DNA from 2 places in the Paenibacillus sp. 2TAB19 genome. Region 1 is predicted to be linked to the other one. Evidence: riboswitches for the same ligand, from Rfam matches in the RefSeq annotation. Region 1 holds a riboswitch; the other holds the start of a gene.
What was found. A riboswitch is a leader RNA that binds a small molecule or an ion and turns the genes downstream of it on or off. The one in region 1 is predicted to bind thiamine pyrophosphate.
Positions count from the first base shown of each region.

Region 2: linked by a shared signal. The riboswitch ahead of AB4Z33_RS20170 (ABC transporter substrate-binding protein) and the one ahead of AB4Z33_RS17300 (acetylornithine deacetylase) in region 1 are both predicted to bind thiamine pyrophosphate.

Region 1 covers NZ_JBFRGE010000036.1:25,446-35,263, reverse strand. Annotated here, with positions in the region: gene AB4Z33_RS17320 (ABC transporter substrate-binding protein) at 1-967, opposite strand, end outside; gene AB4Z33_RS17315 (ABC transporter permease) at 1,003-1,758, opposite strand; gene AB4Z33_RS17310 (ABC transporter ATP-binding protein) at 1,755-2,576, opposite strand; gene tenA (thiaminase II) at 2,564-3,235, opposite strand; gene AB4Z33_RS17300 (acetylornithine deacetylase) at 3,216-4,571, opposite strand; TPP riboswitch at 4,639-4,748, opposite strand; gene AB4Z33_RS17295 (GNAT family N-acetyltransferase) at 5,035-5,511, opposite strand; partial or broken gene AB4Z33_RS17290 (DUF1259 domain-containing protein) at 5,777-6,171, opposite strand; gene AB4Z33_RS17285 (DUF3307 domain-containing protein) at 6,262-7,359, opposite strand; gene AB4Z33_RS17280 (winged helix-turn-helix domain-containing protein) at 7,352-8,086, opposite strand; gene AB4Z33_RS17275 (S-layer homology domain-containing protein) at 8,434-9,818, opposite strand, start outside.
Region 2 covers NZ_JBFRGE010000047.1:42,858-46,190, forward strand. Annotated here, with positions in the region: gene AB4Z33_RS20165 (GerAB/ArcD/ProY family transporter) at 1-1,004, shown strand, start outside; TPP riboswitch at 1,078-1,193, shown strand; gene AB4Z33_RS20170 (ABC transporter substrate-binding protein) at 1,416-2,462, shown strand; gene AB4Z33_RS20175 (thiamine-binding protein) at 2,491-2,793, shown strand; gene AB4Z33_RS20180 (ABC transporter permease) at 2,783-3,333, shown strand, end outside.

The sequences.
Region 1 (9,818 bases):
TGATTTGCCCTTGCTCCTTCAGCCAATCGATGATGGAGCTCCATGATTCTTCAGACTGGCTGCCGAAAGGCTCAGTCCCCGCATCCATCAGAGGAAGCAAGATATCCAAGCTTTTTCTCTCGATTTCAGCATCCAGCGGAAACTCTTCGCTTTGCTGATCGAGCAAAATTTGCAGCGCTTCATCCGGATGGCTCACCGTGTATGCTTGCCCTTTGGCGGCTGCCTCCATAAATTTTTTGATCGCATCGCTATTGCTCTTCAGTCCGTCCTCGCTCGCTGTCAGAACCAACTCATAATAATCCGGCACTCCGTACTCGGAAGGATCGAAAGCAATTAGCTTCTCGCCTTCCTTCTCCAATAACAGCTTCTCATGGTTCACGTAGCCCCCGATAATTGCGTCCACCTTATTCGTGGTCATTGCCGGAATCAGATCCCAGCCGACGTCCACGTAATCGAGCTTCGCCGGATCCCCGCCGTCCGATTTCACCATCGTATTCACGATCGCTTCGTCGAGAGGGATGGACGGATAACCGATTTTTTTGCCGACGAGATCCTTCGGACTATGAATCTCTCCCGAATCGATCGCCATGAGCTGATTAAGCGGATGGCGAACGATCGCACCGACGGATACGATCGGAATATCCTCGGCGCGAGATATCGCTACCTGCATTTGGTAGCTGAGAGCTAAGTCGGCTTTACCCGTCGCGACCAGCTTAAGCGCATCATTCGTGTCCGCAGGCGTTTGGAGCTTGACCTTCAATCCGGCTTCTTCAAAATAGCCCTGCTCCTCGGCCGCATACAGGAATGTATGCACGGCATTCGGATACCAATCCAGCAGTACTGTAAGCTCTGTCTCCCCAGAACCGGCTTGTGTATTGGTGGAGCCGCAACCGGTCGACCCTATTAACACCAATGCTAGAGCGATAGATAATGATGCACCTTTTTTCCATGAACGAAACTTAAACATGAATGAACCCCCTTAAATGAACGTTAAATTTATCGTTACGCGCTTCTGCGATGAGCAAGAAACGCCTTTTCCACTGCCAGCACCGCAAGGAATAGCAAAATACCCATGGCCGACAGCAGCAGTACCCCTGAGAAAACCGCATCTCCCCGCAGCATGTTGGAAGCCCGCTTCGTATACATGCCGAGACCGCTCTCCCCGCCAAGCCATTCTCCCAGCGTAGCTCCTCCGACGCTAATAGCGGCAGCCATCTTCAGTCCGGTAAAAAATCCCGGCAGCGCGGATGGAATTTTCCACTTCAGAAAGCGATCCCGCTTGCCAGCCCCCATCGTCTGCATCAGCTCCCCGATATCGGGATCCGCGGAACGGAACCCGTCCGCCGTATTCACGGCAATGGGAAAGAACGTAAACAAGATCACGACGGCAACCTTGCTCCATATTTCATAACCAAACCACATCACCATAATCGGCGATAAGGCGATAATGGGAATCGTTTGGGACATGACAAGGAGCGGATAGATCGTCTTCTTGGCTAAGCCCGAGCTTTCGATCCATACGGCAGCCAGCACGCCGAATACGGCGGAAATTCCGAGCCCTAGCAATGCCTCTCCCAGGGTAACGGCAAAATGTTTGCCCAGCACCCGTCCGTTGTCCCACATGGATACAAATACATCCGACAGTTTAGGAATGATATAATGCGGAATATCGAAAATGGTCGTTCCGGCTTCCCACCCGGCAACCAGCAGCAATCCGAAAACAAGCACAGGCCCATAAGCCGAAAGGCTGCGTTTCATGTCCTTCCTCCTTCAGAAGCGCGAGCACCGCGTCCAATCATCCCTAGCAGCTGTCGCTTCAAGTCTATGAATGCCTCATCCAGCGCAATATCATAGTTGCGAGGGCGGGGCAGACTTACGGCAAGCTCGCTAAGCGTTGCAATCGGTGATTGCGCAGCCACAAGCACCCGATCGGATAACAGCAGCGCTTCGTCTACGTCATGGGTGATGAACAGAATCGTTTTGCGGTGCTGCTCCCATACCTGCAGCAGCCATTCTTGCATGCCGACCCTAGTCAGCGCATCCAAAGCGCTGAAGGGCTCGTCTAGCAGAAACAGCTCCCCTCCCCCTAACAGGGAACGCAAGAACGATACTCTTTGGCGCATGCCGCCGGACAGCTCATGCGGATATTTGTGCTCCGTCCCTTCCAGCCCTAAGCCCGGAAGCAGCTCCATGACTTGACGACGAGCTTCACGCTTCGTTGTCCCTCCTAGTTCCAGCCCTAATGCAGCATTATCCAGCACGGTCCTCCAAGGCATGAGGCAATCCTTTTGGGGCATATAACCGATGTTCCCACCTTTCGACGCAACTGCAGCGGAGTAACCCGCCGCTCCTATAGCAATCGTTCCAGCCTGTGGGGTCAGTAATCCGCTCAATAATCGGAACAGGGTAGTCTTGCCTTTGCCGCTTGCCGCTAGAATACTGACGAACTCGCCTGGCCTAATATCGAAATCCAGCGCGTCGAACAAGGGAGGCTCTCCGGGAAAGGAGAATCGAAGGCCGCGAACCGACAGAGCGGGCGGGCGTTCTTCTATGTTACGTATGCTCAAACCGGCCACTCCTCTTGCCGGTAGGCCATATCCCAGAACATATACTCAAGCTTGGACGCGACGACGAAGCGTTCCTCCAGCGTAGCAAGTTCCTGCTCGGGAAGCCCCTCCGCGAGCCGATCCATCAGACCGATACACCAATCGGTAAGCGCCCCGAATTCCTCGGAGCTGTACATTAAGATCCATTCCCGATACAGCGGGTGGTCCAAAGCGCCGGGAACCTTCGAGTAAGCGACACCGATCTCCCGGTAGCTCCACATGCATGGGAGCAGAGCTGCCACTACTTCTGAAAGCGGCCCTTGCGAAGCGGTGTCCAGCAAATACTTCGTATACGCAACCGTGGTCGGAGAAGGACGCGTCTGCGCAAGCGCCTCGCGCGTTACGCCGAAGCGCTCCGCGTATTGCCGATGAAGCTCCATCTCCACGTTCAGCGTAGAATGAAGCAGCTCCGCGAACTTCACCATCGTGTCGAGATCCCGTGCTTTCATGCTGCCTATCGCGAACATCTTGGCATAATCGATCAGGTACACATAATCCTGTTTGAGATAATAGATAAAGCGCTCGGGATCTAGTGTTCCGTCTCGTAGTTCCGTCAGGAACGGATGAGCGTGACTCTTACTCCATATCTCTTCGGCCGAACGGTACAGCCTATCGCTGAATCGGTTCATTCGTATCCACGCCCCTTTCATCATGATTCAAGGCTGATCGCCCGCTCTCCGTCATTTCCGGCTTTATCCGATTGCACCAGTCCGCAATAAAAGCAATCATTACTTTCACGTAATCGATCAGCTCTTGCCAGTCTGTACTCTCGTCTACGGAATGAGCCTTTGCAAGCTCACCCGGACCGTAGATAAGCGCCTCGATTCCTGCCCGTCCCAGCCAGCCTGCATCCGTCACAGACGGGCTCATACCGACGGCAGGCGCAACGCCGAGCACTTCTTGATGGATGGCGGACAATGCTTTCAGCCCTTCGCCTTCCGTATCCAGCACTAATGACGGGAATATCTCTCCCCGTTCCTCGATCATCGAACGGCCTCCCCAGCGGAAGGTAGGAGGATGATTCCTCAACCATGGATCCCCCTCTGCGACTCTTAGCAGATGCTCCTCGATTTCGGCGGCTACCGTTTCATAGTCCTCGTTCGGATAAAAGTGTACCGTAATCCATAGAGAGCATCGGTCTGCTACGAATGCCGCATGACGGCCTCCCTCGATAACCGCCGGATTGATCGTATTCGAGCCAGCCGGGAAACCCGGATAAGATTTGGTCACCGCGAAGTGTCGCTCCAGCTCTTGAAGTCCGGCGATTAGCTTGACCATCTTCTCGATCGCGCTGGCGCCTTGAACGCCGCCGCCCGCGTGAATCATTCGCGATCTCATCCCGTCATGGTAGGTGACCGGACTTTGTACCGTAACCCAGCCGGTAATGACTCCGCCTTGTCCTTGGATGGCCAGCCCGCTCGTATCCGCGACTACGGCTAGATCCGCCTTATATCCTCGCTCCATGCAAGCCCGAGTTCCTGCCTCGCCTGCCTCTTCTCCAATGACCGAATGAAACAGCAAATCTCCTTTAAGCTCTACTCCCGCTTCCTCAAGCAGCTTCACGGCGAACAGAAGGGCAGCGAGCCCCCCTTTCATATCCGCCGTTCCTCTGCCGTAAGCTCTGCCATCCTTCATCGTTAGTTTGAATGGATCACCTTGCCACTCCCGCGTATCCCCTACTTCGGCTACGTCCATGTGGCCATTGAGCAGCAAGCTTTGATAGTGATCCCGCTGAGTGCCCGGTTTAACCGCGGTAACATTCGGATCGCCGGGGTACACCTCCCACAATTCCGTTTCGAAGCCGCTTTTCTGAAGCTGTTCCTCTAGATACCGCTGTGCCTCTAACGTATTTCGCGCGGGGGGGCTAACGGTAGGAAAAGCAATCAAATCAGCCAATAGAGCAAACAGTTCATCCTGTCTCTCCTCCGCTTGCTGCTGTACCTTGGTAATGATAGAATCAATCATTTTTAGTCTCCTTCGCTTGGCAGAAGGCGCGAACAACAGAAAAAAACCATTCGAGAATAAACGAATGGTTACGATTCGATAAGTTCTCTACGCCAGCATTACCTGGATCAGATTAACGGTCAGGGAAATACGTTCCCTATCTCAGCCGGACTTCATCCAGCACCCATACTCTATTAAATTAACACTACTATAGCTCACAAGTAAGTTTTTGGCAACAACAGTTAATTCATCCCCCCCTTGCTGGCAGCTCTGTAGGGTAACGGACAAAATAGCCCCTTAAACGAACAATCGACTGTTTTCGGAGGGCTAATGGACAGAAGCGACGCTAAGATGGCATATGAATGCTGTTTTGATTCATTACGTGCGTGTAACGTACCTTAATGTCCATTAGAAACGGTACCTAGCATAAAATGATCGCTGAGCGTTCGTAGTGTCCATTAGAAGAAACGAAGCCAAAACCATACTAATTATAGGTCATCCATGCCGTACTTCCCAGAACCTCGAAGCCCATCTTAAACCAAAAGTTACGCGATTTATCTAAGGTGTACACGTACATTGTTTTATTAGGATATTTCGCTTTAAGCCAGTTCATAAAGAAAGCCGCATATCCACTACCCTCATATTCCTTCAGAACATCCAGCGCTTCAATGAATATAAAATCAGATTTGTTTTTAATATCAATATAGAAATCCTTCTCCAGATACTTCTCGTCATCGCTAAAATAATCTTTTTCCGCCTTGTGGATTAACTGTTTCCCATTAGCGTATTCCCAAATCACGCCGTAGCCGACCATATTAGAGCCAGCTTCAATCAAATGTATTTCTTTCGGAATTTCCGAGCTATCCTTCTTGCTGAGTTCCCCAGCATGATAACCGGATTTCAATTCGCCTAATAAGGTCTGCATGTCTTGGTCAAATGGTTTCGAAATAATGGCAGGCATTTTGTTTTATCTCCCTTTGCTCTCTCTTCTCTCYACACTATTGTATCAAATCATGCTGTCTTAACAAAATAAACAGGAAGCGGATCGAGGGATCGTTCCGTTTCCTGTTTGATATTTGTGTCGATTCTTATTATTTACGCCTACGAAGCTTGCGCTTGCTCTTGCCACTCTTTTTAGTCAGTTTGATCGCGCCTTGACCGCCTTGATTCGAGTTTGCCCGTATGTGAAGAGAATGCATTTGCTTGTTTATAATTCCGATCAAAAATTAACGAGCAGCTACCATATTTAATGCTAGCCTCACTTTTCTAGCAAATATAAGCGGCTTCACTACTGTTTCAATATTGATATAAATCAAATTATGCCTGTCTAATAACCATTCGTTATGGACGGACGACACCTTTACACCTTGACTACGAATAGCCAGCAGGAAAGTATTTACCTCTTCTCTTGAAATGCCGCTCTTCCTAAACATAGAGCCTTTCCTGTCTTCGCATTTAAGGATTCGAACGAAAACGAGGACGTTACCTGAAATCTTTTTCCCTAAATAGTGGCTCTTATCCCATTTCGGTTGATAGTCGAGACGCATTTGCCGCCTGCAAAGCCGGATTGCCCCCCGATAATGGTAGAAAAACGCTCACAAAGCGTAACGCTATTAGGCATCCTACATTCCTCCCTTGTTTTCATATATGGCATGAATACAGGAAGAGGATTGAATCGGAGAATCGCCTCGATTATCAAAAGATATACGGTTTATTTGGCTACTAAATCAAATATTCTCATAATCAAGAGTCCGCATATCACTCCCGTTAGAGCGCTTATAAGCGTACCCAGCAAAAATTTCTCCGCGTAACCTTTGTCGTCGAATTGTTTATAACGCGTCATCGCCTTTAAAGCCCCTAGGAAAGCAATTCCGGTATAGGCCCCTTTTACAACTAAAACGGCTATCAAAAACCTTTCTATGATTCCGATATAGCTGGCTACTCGTGGCGAGGAATCGTTAAACCGGCTGATATTGTACGATATTTTATTTTTGACCTCTGTTTTTCCATCTTCTTTTTCTGTAATCTCTAACGTTCTTTCCATATGAAAATCTCTATACTCTTTTTGCGTGAGCTTATGCAATGCATCAACTTCGCTTTTAATATAGGACTCCGTTCCTTTCTTCTCGCTGTCCGTTATTGAACCTGATGGAAACGCCTGAAAGGGCGGAAATAGCAACTCTCTCGTATATTCGGTTACAGTCCCTTCCTCAGCCCCAGCGGCAGCTTGCTGTTGCACGGTTTCGGCTTCTGCAAGAGCTTGTCCCTTTTCAATATCTGCAGATTCCATACTTGGCTGAATCACATCTTTAGTAATAAGAGCAATCAGCACAGAAGTAACCGCTGTTGAGAATACAACGACGATGAGGAAACAATATACTTTAGTCTCGCTCGATAGGATATCGCCCGTTCCCGATAAAAAATGATAAAGCTTCAGAACACTATCTTTATGAGTACCGCTGAATCCGTTTACAACATAGTACAGAGTTGCATATATAACGCCAACATGAAGCAATAATTCGCTCACGAACAGGATTGTTTTTTTATTAGCGAAAAATGATTCATTTGTATTTAAAAAACGAAATGCCAGCTTGAATATGTAATGAGCAACTGCGATGATTGCGATCGCTAGTCCCATTTGCTTAAAACTAGAATATAGAATCAAAACGGCTATCAAGACAATCGGATAAATAAAGCTTTGAACGTATACAATCGTCTTTTTGTATTTTTCCTTTATCACGTATTCCGGCCTTAAGCAGAACTCAGCCAATAAATAAGCAAATACGAAAATAACAAAATAATTAAGCATGATGCTCTCCTTCTCTATAGTTTTGTTGGATAAAATCGAGCAGCTTCTTAAGGCTGAACTGTGCATCCTTAACTAACTGGTAGTTGGATCTCTGGACGATTTTATAGACGCCGTTTTCCGTAATACCGATATGATCGGCAATTTCAACATTTGTAATTTCAGGATTGTTCTCAATAAGCGCCACGACTTCCTTCTGTTTGTCGGTCCTCTTTTCACCATTTTCGTTGATATAGCTTAACAGATGATTGATGACTTCATAAGGGGTCCCATCCTCTAACGAATATACGAATGTGCTAATATATTTATTGTATTGATTGTATTGCTTTGAATACGATTTGCTTTTTTTTAAATAATAGTCTCTTGCGCGAAATGCGCTGTTTATTGAAGATCCATTAATGAAATCGAGATTGGTTTCATCGGTTTCATCTATAAAGCCGAGTCCAATTCCAATATAGGCAGAAAATCTAAGATCGTTTTCCGAGACAGCATTCATAAGACTATATAATTCGAAATAAGCATCGTAACCTCTCGAGAAAGATGAAAAGATCGCAATCAGTTCATCTCCTCTTCGAATGGTAAATGGAATTAAGCACTCTTTATTGATTAGCTCGTTTTTTAATCTCGAATTAAGTTTCTTGGCTATTTCTTTAAGCTCTTTCGTAACTAATTCACGCTTCGTGGAGTTTTTGACATCAAGTGCAATCGTCATATAAGATTGTCTACCCATTTGAAACCTCCCCTGCATTTTTTAGGTAGAATGATCTCTATGAGTATATCATAAAAACATTAGCCTGAGGATGCAACAACTTAAATATTGGACATATTTGTGTCCAAATATTTTTCTGGACGTTTTTATGTACAATAGTTTTTTTGGACGTTTTTAGTGCAATAAAGCGACGACCCACACTGAGGCACAGTTCCGTCCAAAAAAGAGCCTCTGCAGAAGAAAACACCAAATTCCGACACCAAATTCCGACTGACACAAAATACTTTCTGAGTTCATAAAAAAAGCGGAACGCTCGGCTTTGGCAGCCTCCGTTCCGCTTATCTCATTGTCCTAGTGACTTTAACTGCTTATATCAGACCCGATTTTTGCAATAACCGCTGTATCGTCGTTGCAACCTCGGCTCTGGTCATGTAAGCCTTCGGAGCTAGCAAAGCCCCGTTTCTTCCCATTACAATGCCGGCCTGCACATTGTCCGCAACGCTGCTTTGCGCCCATGGGGACACTCTGGCTGCATCTCCGAACGGAAGAAGCGCAGCTTCAGACGATTGTTCAAGCAACTGGTCTTTCAGACCGGTTATCGCCATCGCCTTGGACAGAATCACCATGGCCTGTTCTCTCGTAATCTTGTCGTTCGGCCGGAAATTGCCGTCTTCCATGCCCTTGACAATCCCATAGGAATAAGCCGTATTGACCGCGCTGCCGTACCAATCTTCCGGCAACACATCCGAGAATGGCGTTGCTCCATTCTCCAGCTTGAGGCCTAATCCGCGGACGATGATGGCTGTAAATTCGGCGCGGGTGATGTCCCGGCTAGGACTGAACATGCCGTTGCCCGTTCCGTCGACGACCATTCGGGAGCCCATGTCGTTTACGGCGTTTTTCGCCCAATGCTTCGCTACGTCGCTAAATTCGATCGGATGCCAGACGACCGCATACGTGCTGTTCGTCAAGCTGTTGATTTGGGCCTCGTACTTCCCATTGTTCATTCGAACCTTAGTCGGTACATGGCGTACCGATCCATCCTGCTCGACGACAACGCCCGTCGTAATCTTGTTCGGATCAATGCCGTCCGGAATCGCGATCGTTCTTTCCACGTAGGCATCGAACTTCGTTACTTCGACGATCCGGTCTCCGTACACGGCTGTTACCGTAAAGTTGAGAGGCGGAGCGGCAAGCTCGAATGAACCGCTGGCCGCCGCGTTCTCCGCCAACTTCAACGTATCGGCTGTCGGGACAGAGATCTCGATCCGTACTTTAATATCTTGCAAGGCCATTAATTTGCCGAGTTGCTCGGATATTGCGCCGATATTGATTTGCTGCGCAGGAAGCGTGTAGGTCGCATGCTCGGTTTTGAACTCGAGAACGGCTTGCTTGTCCTCCATATTTCTCACCATTTGACCGTTCAGTTCCGCAACGAAGATATCGAATGTCTGGTTGATCGGTATCGTGACGACGGCATTTGCCCCTTCGGCAGCCAGCCTCTCATCCAGTTTTTTCTGATCCACGGCTACCGTTATTTCGGTCTGATCATTTCGCTTTGCTACCGTAGCGGTGCCCGCATTCTCGACTTTCCCGTTAACAAGGATATCCACGCCCGTGTTCGTCGTGTCCGGCGTCGTTGGCGTAGAAGGCTCAGACGGCGTCGGCGTATGGGACGCTCTCGGAGTAACGGCATTCGATTCTTCGGACGCCTCGCTGCCGCCTGCGTCATTGATCGCTTTTACCGTAAAGG
Region 2 (3,333 bases), on a different contig from region 1:
CGATGACGATGGCTGCGGTCATCGGATTGCTGTTGACCGTTGTTTATGTGACGGTGCAGAAGCGCGCGCCCGAAGCGGGACTCGGCGAGCTGATCTTGATGCATTTTGGCAAATGGCTCGGCGGAGCGGTTGGACTTGTCTATGCGCTATGGTTCGCCTATGAATCGATGCGTAATGTGCGAGACGTAGGGGAACTGACGAATATGGCACTCTTGACCGTGACGCCCAAATGGATGATTATGCTGCTCATTCTGTTTGTCGCTGCGTACACGGTCAGCAAGGGGCTTGAGGTGTTCGTGCGTGTTACACAGCTGCTGTTCCCGATTGCGGGGATCAGCTATTTGTTTATTATTTTGCTGTTGTTTATCGCGAAGCTGCCTGATATTCACCAGTTGCTACCGCTGATGGAGAACGGGATAGGCCCGATTGCGAAGGCGGCGTTTCCGGATCTGGTTTCGTTTCCTTTTGGGCAAATGGTCATTTTTCTTGTCTATTGGAAATATTTGAAGGAGAAGCAAGTGCTGCGGAAGGTCACCTTCTGGGCGCAAGTGGGCGTATCTGCCTTTTTGATTTTTATGAATATGCTCGTGATGAGCGTACTGGGCCTCTCCTTGTCTGAGGTTACGGCGCTGCCGCTGCTGCAGGCGGTTCAATTGATTCGGTTGGCGAATTTCCTCGAGCGGCTGGACGTTATCGTTACGCTGCTGCTATACATCGGACTCTATGTAAAAATGACGGCACTGTACTTGGCGGCGGTCCTTACGCTTAAGGAAGTGACGGGGGCGGCTTACCGTCATTTGGTCTGGCCAGTCGGGATGGTCATCTACGCTGCATCGTTTCTGGAACCGAATAATACGTATCATATATGGCTAGGGTTCGATGTGACGCTGAAAATCGTTCCGTTATTCCAAATCGTGCTGCCGCTGCTTCTGCTGATCGTCGGTGTGCGCAAACGGTACAAGAAGGCGGCGCAGCAGCATTCCGACGCAGGGCAAACGGGTTAATGCCGACCTTCTAGCTTCAAAAAAAGATAGCTATTTAGTCGGGATTTGCTATAATAGGCATATTGACGAAACCGAATATGTTCCGGGGAGCTGGTTAGGCCGGCTGAGAGGGGATTTATGTATATGCAATCCCGACCCTATAAACCTGATCTGGATAATGCCAGCGTAGGGAAGATAAGCTTTGCGCGTTTCATGCAAGGGACGACCGTTAGATCGTGCTTCTAACGTCATGCCGAAGCAGCGTGCATAGGCGCAGCCGAATTTCAGGCGTCCTTCCATACGGGAGGACGCTTTTTTGCATGCGGCAGCGGCCGATCGCACGGGGGCAACCAACCGGACACAGACAAGATATCCTTTCGATTCGTTTCGTTTCGACAAAATAAAGAGATACAGGGAGAGGGAGACAGCAGGATGAAGAAACAAACTGGACGAATGACTTGGAGGCTTACGGCGCTGTTAATGGCGCTCGTTATCGTACTTGCAGGCTGCGGCGCGAACAGCAATAAGCCGGAGAGCGGCAACGCGGGAGAGAATGAAGGGAGCGGCGCGGATAAGCCGCTGACGAAAGTACAGGTCGTGCTCGACTGGACGCCGAACACGAATCATACGGGGCTGTATGTGGCTCGGGATAAAGGGTTCTTCAAGGAGCAGGGGCTTGACGTTGAAATTATTCAGCCGGGCGAGAGCGGCGCTGACCAAATGGTCGCTTCCGGCAACGTACAATTCGGCGTCAGCTATCAGGAGTCGATCACCATGGCTCGTATCGCGGGCGTACCGCTCGTATCGCTCGCGGCAGTCATTCAGCATAACACGTCGGGCTTCGCTTCGCCTGTCGATAAAGGCATCGATTCGCCGAAGAAGTTCGAAGGCAAAACATACGGCGGCTGGGGCGCTCCGCTTGAGGAAGCGGTCATTGATTCACTCATGCAAGAGGAGCAAGCGGATGTGAAGAAGGTTAATATTATGAGCATCGGCGACGGCGATTTCTTCACGGCTGTTAAGCGTGATATCGACTTCGCTTGGATATATTACGCGTGGACGGGCGTCGAGGCCGAGCTGCGCGGCGAGAAAATCAATATGGTATATTTGACCGATTATAGCGACAAGCTGGACTATTATACACCGGTGCTTGCGACAAGCGAGAAGCTGATCGCTAAAGATCCGGAGCTCGTTAAGGCGTTCGTTGCGGGCGCTGCGGCAGGCTACCAATATGCGATCGACAATCCGGAGGATGCGGCCGAAGTATTGATTCAGGCAGAGCCGGATCTGAATGCCGAGCTCGTTCGCGCGAGCCAAAAGTGGTTGAGTCCGAAATACCAGGACGATGCCGCGCAATGGGGCGAGCAGAAGCTGAGCGTATGGGAAAATTATGCGAACTGGATGTTCGACCACAAGCTGCTGGAGAAGGAGCTTGAGGCGGACAAAGCGTTTACGAACGACTTTTTGCCTAAGAAATAATTCATACTGACGAAAGCAGGGGAAACGAATGGCTAATGCACTGGTAAGCATACAAATATTGCCGACGACGCCGGGCGGAGAAAGCGTCATTCCGTACGTCGATCGGGCGATTGACATCATTAAGGCAGCGGGCGTGCCCTACCGGGTAGCTCCGCTGGAGACGACAATGGAAGGCGAGCTGAGCTCTTTGCTAGGGGTTGTGCAGCAGATGAGCGAAGCGATGGCAGAGATGGGCTGTCCGTCCGTTATTTCGCAAGTGAAAATCTACTATAATCCGGCAAACGGCGCTTCGATGGGCAGATTGCTGGAGAAATATCCAGATGGGCAATAAGTCGGGCGTATGGGCAAAGGTATGGCCGCCGGTAATCGTTATCGCTGTACTGCTGGCTTGCTGGCAGGCGGTGACGATGTGGGGACAGGTCGATCAATGGCTGCTTCCCAGCCCATTATCGATCGTACAGGAGGCGGCCTCGGCGAACGTATGGCCGCGGTTAGCGGAACATACCGGTGCGACGCTGCGGCTTACGCTGCTCGGATTTGCAGGCGGATCGGCGGCGGGCTTCTTGCTCGCCGCTTTGCTGCATCTAATTCCGGGTTTGCGTACCGCAGTCTACCCGCTCCTCGTCGTTTCGCAGAACGTCCCGATCGTCGTGATCGGCCCGCTGCTTACGATGTGGCTCGGCTACACGCTGCTGCCGAAGGTGCTGCTCGTTATGATGGTATGCTTCTTCCCAATCTCGGTAGCCATGCTTAGCGGCCTCACGAATACAGATCCGCAGTTGCGCAATTATTTGCAAATGATCGGCACGGGCAAGTGGCAGCTGTTCTGGAAGCTGGAGCTGCCCCATGCCGTCATTCATCTGTTCTCGGG